Regions from separate parts of the Nitrosomonas cryotolerans ATCC 49181 genome, predicted to be linked through region 1. Evidence: riboswitches for the same ligand, from Rfam matches in the RefSeq annotation. Region 1 holds a riboswitch; the other holds the start of a gene.

Region 1 (8,350 bases):
GCTTTGAAACGTTCAGAAAATGCCATGCCAATTTCAACTATTGCAAGCGCTGAGAGCAATAATAATATCCAAATCACGGGCGTCAATAAATAACCAACCAGATTGTGCATAATGCCAATTGAACTTGAGCTAAACATCGAATTAGTCTCTCTTGCTTGTGATATTGGCTGCTGGCAATCTTGCCCCGCGTAACCAGCCAATCATTAATAATAAAATGAGCATTACTGATAAGGCATAAAGCAAAATATGATCAGGTGATGCGGTATCTTGCTCGGCATCATGCTCAGACTGTGAGTCCGCAGGTGTTTCAGTCGTATCGCCCTCCACCGTGATTTCAGTAATCATGATTGGCGTATCGACGACTTCTGGCGTCACTTTGGTTGCCTGCAATAAGGCTTGTAGCTGCGTATACTGATCTGTCGCGGTATACCCCTGCAACCATTGGTAAATTGGGTGATCTTGTGTGGTATGGCCACTGCCGGGCAGACCATGCGCCAGAACAAGAGCGACAAATTGTTCAGCAATCTGTTCGAGCGTTTGCTGATCAGCATCCCAGAAATCCTTTTGGGCCGCGACCAACATCAAAGCCAGCATATTAGTTTTTACATGTACGTTGTGGCCCTGTTGCAGAAATTGATCCAAACCCAGATTTAATTTGTCATCAATATAAACCTGCTTGACTTCATCCCAAACCCAGCTCTTAACCACACCAGGATTGGTGACCTGCCAGCCCCAAAGGTACTCAAGGAATTCGCTGCCCATGGTTCTGGCACCGGCATAACCTTCATCGATGAGCGGCTTGAGCCACTGGGGATTAAAAAAACGACCACGTAGTTCTGTTAATAATGCGGTTTGCAGCGGTTCGATTTTTAAATTATGGCTATCTGTATGTGACAGGATAAAATTATTGGGTACCTGGCCTGTCACTGTTTCCACAGCGAGACTCAATCCGCCCAGATAATCAAAAGAATCATTATTGTCGAGCAAACCATACAGGTTACTGGCACGCCCTAAATAGGTATTAGCAACCGTATCCAGGCGTTGGCGAAATAAATCTTGAGTCGCATCACCGTGTAAATCGATGCCATAGGCATGGCCCATACGATCAATATATGTTTTGGCTATTTGGCCCCTATCCTGCCAGGAACCCGAACGTTCAACCATACGATTAACACCCGCACCGTAGGAACCAGGCGGCGCACCAAACACGCGGTAAGTCGCTTCGCGCCCAGCTTGCGCGGGCTTAATTCCCGCATTTAAAGCAGCGCGGGCATCCGCAATCCAACGCGCGGCAACGCGGTTAATAACCAGTGGTTCGCGGCCGGGCTGAGCAATATGATCGAGTGGTGCCAGAGCGCTGTTTAATGCGTAGGTTAAAGCAGGATATTGTTCACGAATCAGATCGGAAGAAGCATCCAGCGCCATCAGTACGGCACGTTCTAACCAAACCAATTGTGCACCGTAGAGGTCACGAAATAATCCTGAGGTAGTAAACAAGGTATCACGCCGCAGACGAGGCGTTTTTTTGCCCTGCGGCCCGGTATCAATTAGATTGGTTAAATCAAGGCGCTCCAGCCCTTTAAAAATTCCCCTGCTATTCCATATTGGCCGCACACCGAGCATGTCAAAACCAAATGCAATCATGGCACCTTCGTCGCGCACCACATCAGATGCCCAAAGTACAATAGCATCCGCTTCCGCATCTTCCGCCTGATAAGTGCTTATGACAGTAGCAGCACGGGCTTTGGCCGCCAACTCAACACCGATCTGATAACCCAGCTGTGATGGAATCAGACTACCGTCCAATGCATAAAAATTACGCCCTGTTGGCAAAGCTTCGGGAGTTCGAATCGGGTCATTACCTTGACCAGCCAAGACATATTGACCGCCAAGCGCGGCCAATAATGCTTGTATTTCTGCTTTTGGCGATGCGCGTAACAATTGCGCCCAATCACTGCCCGCAGGTTTATTCTGGCTCATAGACCGCAGCATGGTTGCTACTGCATCACTAGACCAATCACGCCCAAAAACATGTAAACCTAATGGCATGAAATCTTCTTGCAGTATGGTCAAATAGTGCCCGACCTCATGCACCAATAATTCATCATCAATCTGATCAAATTCAGTAATACCGCGAACATCCAGCTCGTCGGACATGTTGGCAATCAATTCTTCCTTTAAATTTAACTCATCAATGACACGTTTGATATCACTGATGGCGCGCTGACGTATCGCTTCTGCATTAAAGGGCGCAGCTTCATAGCTTTCCACCAGCTGGCGTAGCGCCAATAAGCTGTCATACAGTTCAGTACTCTCAAGCGGCGGCGTTAGATGATCAATAATGACCGCTAAGCCGCGGCGCTTGGCTTGTATCCCTTCACCCACGCCATCTACAATGTAAGGATAAATACTGGGCAGATCACCTAATATGGCACTCGGATAGTCTTCCTCACTCATGCCAACGCGATGACGCGGTAAAAACTCATATGTGGAATGCCGCCCCAGGTGAATGACTGCATCCGCGCCGAAAGCCTGATTCAACCATTGATAAAACGCCATGTACTGATGCGGCGGTGGGAATGATAGGTTGGCATGCAGCAGCTCCTCATTGATCTCCCAGCCACGCGGTGGTTGGGGCCCCACAAAGATATTGCCAAACTGAATCCCGGGCAAAACAATCTTGCCGTCATGCACCATGACATAGCCGGGCGCATCACCCCAGCCACGAATGCCTTCTACACCTTGTGTAGTGATGGCATCAACCAGTTCCGCTGCATGATGCCAATCAATGTGATTAACATCATCATTGGCATAGACTGCATCCAGTTGATCAAGTAATTTCAATACGCGTTCACGCGCAGGGTGGTCTACGCCATCCAGTGCATGGTAAAGATTCTTGATAACACGCGCCATCAACCGCTGGCTAATGGTTTTATCTTCCAGTTGCACAGCCCGTTGCAATGTACTGTGTAGATATCCCAGCGGACCATGAACCATTTCCTGCTGTAGCGTTATAGGTAGCGTTGCAAACCATTGCTGATACTGCTGCTTATTCACCACCTGCACTCTGGTCGCCATATCGGCCAGTGCTTTTCCGTCTTCGGGCAGATTGACGCCATTCAGTTGCAATAAATCAAGCAATTCATCCGAGCTGGCAGGTAGCGTGCCCGTGTCATAACCTTCTGCCTGCAGCGCGGTTAGTATTTCAAATAAAGATTCGGGAACATTTAAGTTGTCTGCGCCAATATTATGGCGGCCCGGTGGATGGTTGTAATAGACAATCGCCAGTTTTTTATCCTTGTTGGCCTTGGTCTGCAGTGTCAGCCACCGATTGACCCGTTGCCCCAGCAGCTTGACTTGAGACGGAATGGTTTGTGATAAGGCAAGTTTCGCACCTGTCAGACGGTCGATGCTCGCATCACCCAAAGCAGCAACCACCATCGGCTGCGTAACGCCTTGTAATTCAGGCATAGCAACACGATAATGCACGGAGTCCCAACTGAGTCCTTCTTCCGATAACAACCAATCCGTCTCGGTATTACTGCTGAGTCGGATCGCCTTAATTACGGGCACATTCAAAGCCTCAAATTGTTCAGTGACCCGCTCACGACCTTCGCCACCACCGACAACAAAATTCTGCAATGATATTAACGCGCGAATGCGGCTGCTCTGATCAACCAGTGTTTGCATAGCAAGTACACTGGCCGTCCCCCAGCCAGCCAGTACCGACATGCACCCAGTTGATGCTTGTTCTAATAAACCACACAACTCATCCAGTAATTTTTTCTCACCAGGCCGATCACCCATTTCATAATCCAGCAGTACCACCCAGGATGATTTCTGCGAGAAATCGAATTGATCTAACCGATAAAACGCATCGCGATAATAGGCCCGGATAGGCGCCACCAGATGCGGCCTGCCTTTTGTTTCTGAATTGTTCTGCAAATGATTGAGATGAGCGAATAAACCCTGCATATTGGCACTGCTGCGCCCCAACCAAAACAAACGTGACAGCAACCAATCGTGTTGCTGAGGAAATTTTTCTAAGCGGGATTCGAGCCACTTATCAGCATCTTGATCAGGATCGGGGTTTTGCATAAGTGCCTCAATATCAGCACTAACCAGTAATTGTTTACCACGTATCTGTGAGGCGGTTACTAACTGACGATCACTATGTACAGCAACAAAATTATCAACCATATTTTGCTGCAAAGAACTGCTCAGCAATGTCGCTACATTACCAAATACACCGCCAGCAAATACCAGTTCAGCCGATTGCAATAACTGTCGTTGCTCACCAGGATCAAGATCAAGCCATTGCTCAGTAGTACGTACCTGTATCGTAATATTTGAATTCTGTTGCAGAAAAGTATGTGCACCACTGACAACATCAGGTGCATTCTGAGGTGAAACAATGGCGACAATAGTGGCTGCGTGAACAGGCACAACTACTATCAGAAAAAATAAGGCGCAAAGCAATCGTTTAGTCACAGGTAAGTTCCAAATGAGAAAAGAACAGAACTGAGAAACGGGGGGATTGAAGACAGAGAACTGGAATAACGCTGACAGATCGTTCATATGACAATCTGATTATCAATTAGCGTCAAGCGGAGAGCCTCTATGATTGCACCCCCCGGCAATCAGAAAATAATGTTTTTATGGCAGGTCTTCTGGCTCACGTATCGTCATTAAGTACCAACCTTCCCAAAATCTGTTTGACAGACTTCAGTGGTTATTCAGTATCACTGCGGTACTTAACTCCACGCATACAGTTGCGGGGACAGCTTCGTTTAAACGAATTCCCTATTATCTCGGCAAGAGACCATAGAAACTGCGGTTATTATACGTTTTTTAGACTACAAATGTGAAACGGCTGTTTACAACCGACTTTTAACCGCTCTATATAGCCTACTCATTTCTGACTAGCTCTACTATTTCTTACTTCTCTTTCTATTCAATCATTGCATTGCTGTCATAATCGCGATCTACCAGCAAATAATCCGCATCAGGTTCCTCGATCAAGGATCAGCCTGCGTTCAATCCGTTGTGGTACCTTGTATAATAGAAATGCTGACCGGCGTCCCTGCGATGTGAATGTGTCATATGAGATCCTTTCGTTTTTATAAGCGCCTCATATTTCTCGTTTCGTGACTATATTATTTAACAAATCTCATAGATGTAATCACTATTTAGTCATTGTTTACGCGGTATCCAGGCTACTATCTTAAAAAAACAGTAAATCTTTGCATCAAGGTGAAAATAATTGAATTACATGACAGCCCCATTGTATATAGCATAGCAAGACTTGATCCCCTATTTATTTCGGCCGAGCATTTTAATCACATTTTGAGTTTTTTATGAGCACTGACATTACTACATTAGAAGAAATGCACCAGAAGAAAATCTTTGAACCATTCATTAGATCTATAAGATTTCCTCTTTATAGAAACCTAACCGAAAATATAGAAATTAAATTCGACTTTCCCATCACGGCTATAACCGGCCAGAATGGCTGTCATAAAAGTTCCGTTTTAAGAGCTCTATTTGGCTGTCCTGAAGGCTATAGTATTAGTAACTTTTGGTTTTCAACTAATATAGATCCAATAGTAGAGCGCTCTAGATATATTTATAAGACTTATAACGAACACTATGATTGCAACGCTGAAATTATACAGTCTCGCATTACTAAGCCTAACAATCCTGATTACTGGGAAACGTCTAGACCATTAAAAGGTGACGGCATGAGTCCTTTACCAGAAGATAAAGATGAGGAAAGTTTTGCAGCTAAAGGGAGATCACAAACTAGATGGAAAAAAATCAATAAAAACATTGTGTTTATTGACTTCAGAAGTGAAATAAGTGCTTTTGACAAGGCTCTTTATCACGGGAATCTGTCGACAACCTTAAGTGGGAAATCAAAACAGTGCTTTATTAGATCTAAAAGCTCTTTATTAAAAAAAGTTATTGAAAATGATCTGGCAAGCTATAAGCCGTACAATGGTAAAAAAGAAAAAGTTCAAAACAATATCTTATTAAACTCTAATCAAATTAGCAAAGTGTGTGAAATACTTGGAAAAAATTATAGTGAAATAAGACTAGTAAATCATAAGCTTTTTAATAAGGATGGTGGATATTCAGCTATTATAAAAGTTGATGATTTGAACTATAGCGAGGCTTTTGCTGGCAGTGGAGAGTTTGCAGCGATAATGCTTGTTTACAAAGTAACGAGCTCCAATCCTAAATCACTTATAATTCTTGATGAACCTGAAGTGTCATTACACCCGGGTGCACAGGAACGAGTAATGAATTTTCTTTTTGAAATGGTAAAAGCTAACCATCATCAAGTGGTATTGGGAACACATAGTCCCTTTCTAATAGAAAAATTACCAGAAAATGCCATAAAGACTTTGTTTCTAAATCCAACTACCAATAAAGTCGACATAATTAATGAAACGCTAAAAAGCAATGCATTTCATTACCTTCAGGTAAATTCACATAAGAAATTAACATGCTATGTTGAGGATGAACTTGCAAAAGCTTTAGTAGATAAAGCGTTAGAATCTCTTGGTGAAGGGGTTGCTACTACTGGCATACTGATTGAATACTTACCTGGTGGAGTTAACTATTTACAGTCTGCTATAATCCCTCCAATCGTGTATATTGATAGAAAAGATGTTATTTTCCTTCTTGATGGCGATCAAGAACCGGGCTTCGTTCTTGAAAATGTTGATATAAATTTGCTTAATATATCCAAACTTGAATGTCATGTTGAAAAAATTTATAAGTCGACTCCTAAAACCCCCGTTGATAGCAACAAGAAAAGTGGTTTAAATGAAATTCAGAAAAGAGAAGCATACATAAAGCTACTGAATTTTGCCAAAAGTAGCATCGGCTACCTTCCAGAAAAAACTCCTGAAGAATTCATCTGGAAACATATGAAAAAGGACGATTTAACTGCAGAAATAGAGCATATTTCTCCTCATCCCCATAATTATAAAAAACTTTTTAGTCAGCTAACGGAAAAAACGCTCGGCCTCCCCTCATATAAAAGCGCAAAATCGCAGGATATTTTGATTGTGCAAAAGATAAAACTGACAACACTAGACCCAAAACTACTTGAGCCCATTTCAAACTGGATAAAAACACATTTAACGTGAGGATGTTATGAAAGTTAAGGTGTTCGACTTCTTTTCTGGCTGTGGTGGCACCAGTGTCGGCATGCAAGAAGCTGGCTTTGAAATAACATTTGCTGTGGACATCGATAAAGATGCAACTGATACATTCAAGAAAAACTTTCCAAATACAGTAGTTGTCACTAATGACATCAAGAAGATTCCAGAATCATTTCTAAAGGAACATATAGAACCAAAAGATTCAATCACACTGTTTTGTGGTTGCGCACCTTGCCAACCATTTTCTAGACAGAATAAACAAAAAAAAGATGATGACCCCAGGAGAGAATTACTGGCTGAATTCTCTAGATTTGTTAAGTTTTGGCTGCCCGATTTCGTAGTGATTGAAAATGTTCCTGGCTTACAGAAACTAAAAAATAATGAAAACGGTCCTTTTGCTAATTTCTTACAGCTGCTAGATAATCTTGGTTATAAATATGGCTATTCTATTTTACCTGCCGCTGCATATGGTGTACCTCAAATTAGAAATAGGCTTGTTTTAATTGCATCTATAAAAACAAAAGTTACCCTTCCTCCATTTACTCACGGGAAAGGCTCTGATACGCCATATTCTACTGTTAAAGATTGGATTGATAACTTGCCTCCTTTATCTGCAGGAGAAGTAGATAGTCACGACCCTGACCATCAAAGCGCTGCACTATCTGATGTTAATTTAGAGCGTATAAAATTGACTCTCGAAGGTGGTGATAGAAGGGACTGGCCTGATCATCTAAAGCTTGACTGTCATAACAACTATACAGGCCACAGTGATGTATACGGACGCTTAAGTTGGAGTAAACATGCCAGTGCGCTTACTACAAGATGTATAAGCTACTCTAATGGAAGATTCGGTCATCCTAATCAAGATAGAGCTATTTCAATCAGAGAAGCGGCTTGCTTACAAACATTTCCTCGCGACTATAAGTTTTGTGGCACACTCAACTCAAAAGCTAAGCAAATAGGAAATGCGGTCCCGCCATTAATGGCTCAAAAAATAGCTGAGCATATTATTTTTCTGTTGAAAGAAAATAAAAAATATCCGTAGCTTTCTAAATTCGCTGAGTGCGGGTTTTTCTATACCTATCATCCTAATGTTCCGAGTTATAGTCAAAATCTGGTGTATGGAAGATTAAGCAGCGTCCGTCCATACTTCGTCTGATATATCATGCCTGCGATGT
Region 2 (8,350 bases), 400 kb from region 1:
CTTGTAAGGGGTGTGCTTGTGCCCAATTTTCACGTATCAACATGGGTGCAGGATAAAAGGCTTCCACATGTCCGAGGCATAAAATAGCAATCGGTTTACTGCCGGCGGGCATCATCAGCAACTGGGCAAGTTGTACGGGATCAAACAAAGAAACCCAACCCATTCCCAGTCCTTCGGCACGCGCTGCCAGCCAGAGGTTCTGAATGGCGCAGGCGACGGAAGCCAGATCCATCTCAGGTAAAGTGCGTCTGCCAAAAATATGCTGTTCACGTTTGTCGCTCAATGCCGCAACCAGTAGCTCCCCGCATTCCCGGATACCCTCTATCTTGAGACGCATAAATTCATCACTTCGTTCAGCTAATGCGGCGGCGGTCTGGATTCGCTCTTCTTCTACCAGTGTGGTAATGGCTGTGCGTAGATCGGGCTCAGTAATACGTATAAATCGCCAGGGCTGCATTAGACCGACACTGGGGGCATGATGGGCTGCTTCCAGAATACGATTGAGTGTGGCCGGATCAACTGGGTCTGGCCGGAAGTGGCGCATATCACGTCGTTCCTTAATAACGCGGTAAACGGCTGCGCGTGCAGATTTGCTAAAGCGATGATTATTCTTCATGGTAAAAATAATCCTGCGGCTACGGTCGGGTTTGATGGCAGATACCAGTGGATATATGAGGCAGTCAGTTTATCCTTGCAAAATAGCGGTTCTGATCGGAGTTCTTTTCGTGTTGGCCGAGTCAGCGCGGAACATTCAGCCGATATTTCTAATCGAGAATAATGGAAGGTATGACCCCGTAGTTCCCCGTTTGGGAATGGGGCAGAATGAAGACCCAGGTTAACCAAGCGAGTTTGCATGACCGCCTGACCCTGAAGAATACCAACCATATTTGCTATTTGTCCTTTGCTATTTGTGAGTGTGGTCAGTAAATAGAGCATGCCACCACATTCAGCGACAATCGGTTTGCTGGCCGCGTGATGATCACGAATTGCATGGTGCATGGCGGTGTTATCCTGCAGTGCCTGCAGATGCAACTCGGGATAGCCACTCGGTAAATAGAGACTATCCACTTCCGGCAGCATGGTGTCTGCAAGTGGAGAGAAGAATATCAGTTCTGCTCCCATTGCCTGTAATAAATCCAGATTGGCGTGGTAAATAAAAGAAAAGGCTTTATCCCGCGCTATCGCAATGCGTATGCCCTTAAGTGTTTGTGGAATCAGCGTGCGTTGAGTGAAAGCAATATCAGGCGGAGTAAAACCCACAGCTGGGGGTAAGATACTCAGTGGTGTTTGAGCAAGGTGTTCTGCAAGCGCATTTAAACGCTGATCGATATCGTCAATTTCATTTGCTTGAACCAGTCCTAGATGACGGCTGGGTAATGGAAATTTTTCATTGCGTGATAATGCGCCCAGCCATGACAGGTTTGATGGCAGACTTTCTTTCACCATCGCAATATGTGCGGGGCTTGCGACCTGATTAGCGAATACACCGAAAACAGTGAGTCCGGCCTGATAGCTTGCTAATCCGTGTGCGACAGCACCCCATGTCTGAGCCATGGCGGTGGCATCAATGACGGCTACTACCGGAATGTTAAACAGGATGGCGAGATCGGCACTAGAGGGCTGTCCGTCATAGAGACCCATAACGCCTTCAATCAAAATCAGGTCCGCTTGAGTGGCCGCCTGATATAAAAGCTGTCGACAATGTGACTGGCCGCCCATCCATAAATCCAGTTGATAGACTGGATTGCCGGATGCGCGTTCCAGTATCATTGGATCCAGAAAATCCGGCCCCGTTTTGAAAACATGCACCCGTCGACCCTGATTACGATGTAATCTTGCCAGCGCAGCGGTAATCGTTGTTTTGCCCTGCCCGGAAGCGGGGGCAGCTACCAACAGGGCAGGGCAATACTTCACAAATCAATTCCTTTTTGCGCTGTGATCCCTGCTCTAAAAGCGTGCTTGCTGTCCTGCATTTCCGTTACGGTATCGGCTGCTTCACACAGTGCTTCAGGAGCGGCGCGTCCAGTAATAACGACATGTTGCATAGGTGGCCGATTTTTCAGGTCATTTAGTATGGTCGTTAAATCCAGCCAGCCAAACTTAAGCGGATAAGTCAATTCATCGAGCACAACGAGATGAAGAGACGGGTCCTGTAACATTGCCCGCACGATCGCCCAGCCGCGTTGCGCTGTTTCGATATCACGTGCCAGGTTTTGTGTTTCCCAGGTGAATCCTTCACCCAGGACATGCCAGGTTACGCCATCCTGACGTCGGAAAAAGGCTTCTTCGCCGGTATCCGAACGACCTTTAATAAATTGTGCGACGCCAGCCTGCATGCCATGACCCAAGGCACGGGCAACCATGCCAAAGGCAGAGCTGGATTTACCTTTGCCATTACCTGTCAGTATCAGCAGTAATCCCTGCTCTTTATCTGCACGTGCAATGGCTTTATCCACCACTTCTTTTTTACGCTGCATACGATGGCGGTGGCGTTGCTCACGATCAGGCTTGTCCATGTCGTTATCCGGCCGTGGTTTTGTGTGGGTTGAATTGATGATGTATCAATGTGCATGCGGTATGTATAGCGACAACAATGCCAATATAAAATAGGAATGACTCGATATAAAGCGGGAAGTATGCGATCAGACGTTGCCCGAATTCAATCAGAGTGGTCTCTTCAAAGCGCCCGGAAAAGAAATAGAATCCACCACTGGAAAATAGCTCGCAGAAGGTTAAACCTGCCACAATACTGAGTGAAAAAGGGATGAGTGTGCGCCATTCCATTTGATGTTGATTTGCATACCAGCGTCCAGCCAGCCACAGTGAGCTGTAAGCGGGTAACAGAAAGATATAGGCCGGCGTGAGACAAAAGCCACTAGTGCCGCCCCAGGTGTAAGCAGCAAAGTCCAACCACCAGCTTAATGCAAAGAATATGAATAATGATCCGACTGGGCGAAGATACACGCCAGCGAGAAAGAATATGACCCATGAAGCGCCTGGCAGGCTATGCAGTGAAGCGAAATGATGACCGCGCGTGATAATCATGAGCAGTGCCAGCATGAGGCCAATAGTAACCTGATTTCGGGTAGATAATGTGAGCATAGGTAACTCCTTTATAGATTGCGGGAATTAATAACATAGGGAAGCCAAAAATATTGGCCACTCTCAAAAAGCAGGGATACGTTGGTGATTGCTTATAGCCGAATTTGTACATATTATTGTTCCATTGTAGCGCTATACGGATTCAATAATTTATTTCCTAATACAAATATGCCGTGTACTATAATTGCAATACCAATATAGAATAAGAATGATTCAAAGAAAAGTGGAAAGTATCTCATTAATCTCTCTGCAAATTCAACGAAGGTTTTTTCTTCAAAGCGACCGGAAAAGAAATAGAACCCGCCACTGGAAAATATTTTACAAATTATCGTACCGATCACCAGGCTAAGCGACAATGGTAGCAACGTTCGCCATGCAAATTGATATTGATTTGCATACCAGCGTCCGGCCAGCCACAGTGAGCTATAAGCGGGCAGCAGAAAAAGATAGGCGGGTGTTAGGCAGGAACCGCTCGCGCTACCTCCATAATAAGCTGTAAAATCCAGAATCCAGGTTAGTACAAAGAATCCCGGTAATGGCCAGGGTGAACGAAGATAGAGACCGGCCAGAAAGAATGTGGCCCAAGAAGCACTTGGCAGGTTATGCAGCCAATTGAAATGATGACCCCGCGTGATTATGATCAGCAAGATGAGTGCAAAACCACACATTATCTGATTCCGCGTAGACAATGCTAACATATTATGTTCCTTTATAGAGGGTTAGGGTTGATATCGTAGTGTTGCGAAAAAATTTCGTCCGGGTTGATTGAAAAATGCAGCTGTTTCATAATGCTTATCGAATAGATTTTCCAGGCGCCCTTGTATGCGCCAGCTCTGATTAAAAGCATACTCAACGCGTAGATCCAGCTTGACATAGCTCTCAAGCTTGCGTGTGTTTGCCAGATCGTCATAGCGCTCGCCTTCTACAAGCAGCATCCCGCCCAGCGTAAACTTGCCAATCGCGCGATGAGCATCAAAACGAATGGATTCCTGGGCACGTCGTGGTAATGTATTGCCGTTGTTCGCACCGGATGCATTGTTCTCAGGATTCAGTAAAGTGAGATTGGCATTGAGATGCCAGCCCTTGATCTGCGTATTCAGTACGCCTTCCAGGCCACGAATGCGTGCCTGATCGATATTGGCAGGTGCACGGGTGCTGGCATCAAAAGCAATTAAGTCATCGATGTGGGTTTCATAAACATGAAGTGACCAATTTCCCCAGTCAGTCTGACCATTGGCGCCTAACTCGTAACTACGCGATTCTTCAGGTTGAAGACGGGCATTCCCAAAATTTGGAAAGTAAAGTTCATTAAAGGTGGGCGCTTTGTAAGCGCTGCCAAAACTGGCGGTTAAGCGCAGTCTTTCATTCAGTGCATACCCCCAGGCGGCCCCGCCGGTTACACGGCTGCCGAATTGTTCATTATCATCGTGGCGCAAGGATAACTGCAAGTCATGTGCTGCCAGCGATGCCTGATGTTGTGCAAAAACGCCAAAATTGTTACGTGAGGTGATTGCAAAATCTTCAGTACTGTTAATCTGATCGTTCTGATAGTCAAAACCCAGTGTTAACAGTTGAGTCTGGGTAAAGACGATGTCATTTAGCAGGGAAACGGTATCACGTTGCGTATTGAATCGGCTTTTAAAGGTATTCTCGAGGGCATCACGAAAGAAATTATCCGAATCCTCGCGACTACGACCGGCAGTTAAACTGATTCGCCAGATATCGATCGGAGAGTAGCGCGCAGTGCCTCCCAATACTTGCTGGATGATTTCCGAATTATTGACAAAGGTGCCATCAAATTCAGTTTTTCCATCCGAATGTAGAAAATTGGTTTCAATATCCAGTCCATTTTCAAATCGATAACCTGCGCGCAGGCTGCCGGCTATATTACGATAACCATCTCGGTCAGATTGTTCGTTCGTGAAACAGCCCGCGCCACCCGGCGAGGGTTTGCCGGTACAGGAATTAAATCCCCGGGTAGTCATGCCACTTGCGTTAAGGTTAAACCAGCCAGGACCATTGCCGCCGGAAAGCCCCACTGAGCCATTAAAAGTTTGATAACTGCCGCCACCAAAACTCAAATTTGGTTTGAGCCCGCGGCCACCCTTACGGGTAAATATCTGGATCACACCTCCAATGGCTTCAGAGCCATACAGACTTGAACGTGGTCCGCGCACAATTTCGATACGTTCAATTTGATCAATGGGTATATTCTGGAATGAAGTTGTACCTGATGTGGCTGATCCAACCTTAATCCCATCAATCAGGACCAGCACATGATCGGATTCGGTGCCGCGCATATTGATAGACGTTGCTTTGCCCATGCCCCCATTATTGATGATATTGACGCCAGGTACCCCTCGTAATAAATCCTGAATGGAGCGTGCTTGCTGGCGTTCAATATCCTTGCGTGAAATAACGGTCATTGCAGCAAGTGCTTCATTTGCGGTCTGGGTTGTTCGTGTCGCCGTAACCGTAATCGGTTTTTCCTGACGATCGATGTTTTCAGCGAATAAGGCAGTGGCTGTGCTCAGCCATAGCATAGCTATTGCCGGCAGGCAGCATTTTTGCATTGTGTTTTTCCTCCGCGCACACCCGCGCGATAATCAGGTTGTGAGTGATGTTTTGCGGAGGCGCTTAGGAACCAACAGAAAGAGTTTCCTGGGTTGGAGATCAACCAATTTGCATGCCCGTGCATTGCCCGCCGCAATACTGTACTGTAGTATGGCTTCAGGCCGGTCTCCGGACTCATGAGTGGGATTATTCCCGGATTCGTGCCTTCCCGTGTTAAGAACACAGTGGCATAATACAAATCCTTAGCTCATTTACCGTTGCGGGGGCAGTGCTGGAATGACCCTGGTTAATGTCAGAGTGCACCAGCTTCCCGTTTCATCCTTGAAGCATAAGCTAAAAGGACACCTGAAACAGATGTGCAAACTACAGAAACAGTTACGGTATGTCAAGTCATCCTGAAAATAGGATGTGCCGAATGCATTGTCGAAAATAAATCTCGAATTCATATGAATCCACGATTGATTCTTGGAAATGGCGGGCAGGAAACCACGATAACCCCCTTTTACAGTACCTTGTTTCATCAAGGCATGGTTACGTGTTGGTGTGTTCTATTTCCGTACGGTATTGCTGAGTATGAAAGAAATCACGAGTGGCACGCCTTATGGTGCAAGTACACTGGCCGGTGCGGATGGCCATCGCCAGCCATCCGGGAATGAACTGATAATCGCACCTTTTTAAGGTGAGGATGTGACGAGGATTGCACAGAAAATGACGGCATGATACGTATGACAGATTGTTTGAGTTGCTTAGGTTATACAGATAATAGCCAGTATTTGTCTGTGGAGATCCATCAATGCGTGCGAGTGGCTGCCTGATATCCGGTCGGTAACCATTTCCCAGGCTGCTGTAATTGAGTAGAGAAATGAATCGGGGCGATTGGTTCTGATCTGAGCCTGATGTGAGCGGTGAGTAGATTCGGGTATCAATTTGACCGGTATTTCAAGTTGTTTTATAGTTTTTGATGTTTATGAATTATTTGTGCCCGTTCTTTGCTAGGTGTCTTAAAGGACGAAAGCGGCCAATATAATTTTTCCATCGAAAAAATCCGAAGCTGCAAATGAATAATTTTGCCTTATAAACGCAGTCAGAGAATTAAAAAGATATAGGAAATAGATTAATCTGGAGAAATAATTAAATGATGCATTTTATTGCGATCCTGTTTTTTCTTATGGCATTCGTGGCAAATGCTGCTGGGGTTACATCGGCTGAAGTGCCTGATACGATGACTGAGCGTGTTAAGGCGTGTACGATCTGTCATGGCGATGAAGACAGAGTAAGTCAAGATATCTATTATCCTCGAATAGCGGGTAAACCAGAGGGATATCTTTTTAATCAATTACGTAATTTTAGAGACGGCCGACGTTACTATGAACCCATGGCCATGTTGCTAGAAAACATGTCAGATGAATATATGTTGGAAATAGCCCGTTATTTTGCCTCCCTGCAGCTGCCCTATCCGCCCCCGGAGCAAATCAGTATGAAACCTGCGGAAGTTAAATTGGCAGAAGATCTTATTCATTCTGGGGATTCAAAGCGGGATATTCCTGCCTGTCGTGCCTGTCATGGCCATACATTAATGGGTCGCGAGCCTTTTATCCCAGGTTTGTTGGGTTTATCTCGCACTTATATTACGGCTCAACTTGGAGGATGGCGTAATGGTGGATTGATGCGAGGACAGGTAGCTGATTGTATGTCAGAAATTGCTAAACGATTGACTGATGAGGAAACCAATGCCCTGGCAAAATGGTTAGCTACTCAGCCGGTCTTGGGGAAATCAGATTTAGCTAACGGGCTTTCGCTTGATTTGATGCATCGTTGCAGCAGTCTTGTTATGGAGAATGGAGGTGCAATAAAATGAAGCGCTTGATTATTACGTCTGTGACGAGAGACTGGCCGTTTGTTATCTTATTTTTTATAGGAATCCTTTTAATACTGTTGCTGGCCACAAAGCCTGTAATAGCCGATACATTGACTGAAGAACCCGGCCCTGTTGATCCTGAACTACAGCGAGAACGTGGGGCCTATCTTGCGCGTGCCGGAAACTGCATGGGATGCCATACGGCTAAAGGCAGCCCGCCATTTGCGGGCGGGCGTCGATTGTCTACCTCATTTGGAATTTTCGTTACTCCCAATATTACGCCTGATAAAAGAACGGGTATCGGCGATTGGGATGAAGATGATTTTTGGCAAGCTCTCCATGAGGGTAAGTCACGTGATGGCCGGCTTCTCTATCCCGCCTTTCCATATACGGAATATACCAAAGTAACGCGGCAGGATGCCGATGCGATTTTTGCTTATTTACGGTCGTTGCAACCGATCTCTCAACTGAATCCGCCGAGTGATATTCATTTTCCGTATGACTTCAGACCACTTCTGTATATCTGGCGGGCATTATATTTCAAAGAAGGGGTCTATGAACCTGACAGATCTAAAGATGAAGAATGGAATCGTGGCGCTTACCTGGTACAGGGATTGGGTCACTGTAACGCATGTCACACTTCCCGTAATTTATTAGGAGCCAGTCGGGATGAGACTCTGACGGGCGGGCAAATCATGGGGGCGAATTGGTATGCCCCATCGTTGACTTCACGTCTGGAAGCAGGCAGCCATGACTGGTCAATTGAAGAAATCGCTGAATTGCTTGCAACGGGCATATCAAAGAGTGCAGTACTTT

Evidence for each region. Region 1 has a riboswitch for cobalamin ahead of BUQ89_RS06325 (cobaltochelatase subunit CobN). Riboswitches for the same ligand answer to the same signal wherever they lie in the genome.
Region 2: another riboswitch for cobalamin. It lies ahead of btuB (TonB-dependent vitamin B12 receptor); the one in region 1 lies ahead of BUQ89_RS06325 (cobaltochelatase subunit CobN).

The regions. Positions count from the first base shown of each region.
Region 1 is NZ_FSRO01000001.1:1,407,171-1,415,520, reverse strand. It holds gene BUQ89_RS06330 (MotA/TolQ/ExbB proton channel family protein) at 1-137, opposite strand, end outside; gene BUQ89_RS06325 (cobaltochelatase subunit CobN) at 142-4,491, opposite strand; cobalamin riboswitch at 4,644-4,842, opposite strand; gene BUQ89_RS06320 (AAA family ATPase) at 5,358-7,157, shown strand; gene BUQ89_RS06315 (DNA cytosine methyltransferase) at 7,165-8,217, shown strand.
Region 2 is NZ_FSRO01000001.1:1,007,776-1,016,125, forward strand. It holds gene bluB (5,6-dimethylbenzimidazole synthase) at 1-616, opposite strand, end outside; gene BUQ89_RS04460 (cobyrinic acid a,c-diamide synthase CobB) at 613-1,914, opposite strand; gene cobO (cob(I)yrinic acid a,c-diamide adenosyltransferase) at 1,911-2,516, opposite strand; gene BUQ89_RS04470 (hypothetical protein) at 2,521-3,102, opposite strand; gene BUQ89_RS04475 (hypothetical protein) at 3,216-3,800, opposite strand; gene btuB (TonB-dependent vitamin B12 receptor) at 3,822-5,675, opposite strand; cobalamin riboswitch at 5,819-6,039, opposite strand; gene BUQ89_RS04485 (c-type cytochrome) at 6,812-7,534, shown strand; gene BUQ89_RS04490 (c-type cytochrome) at 7,531-8,350, shown strand, end outside.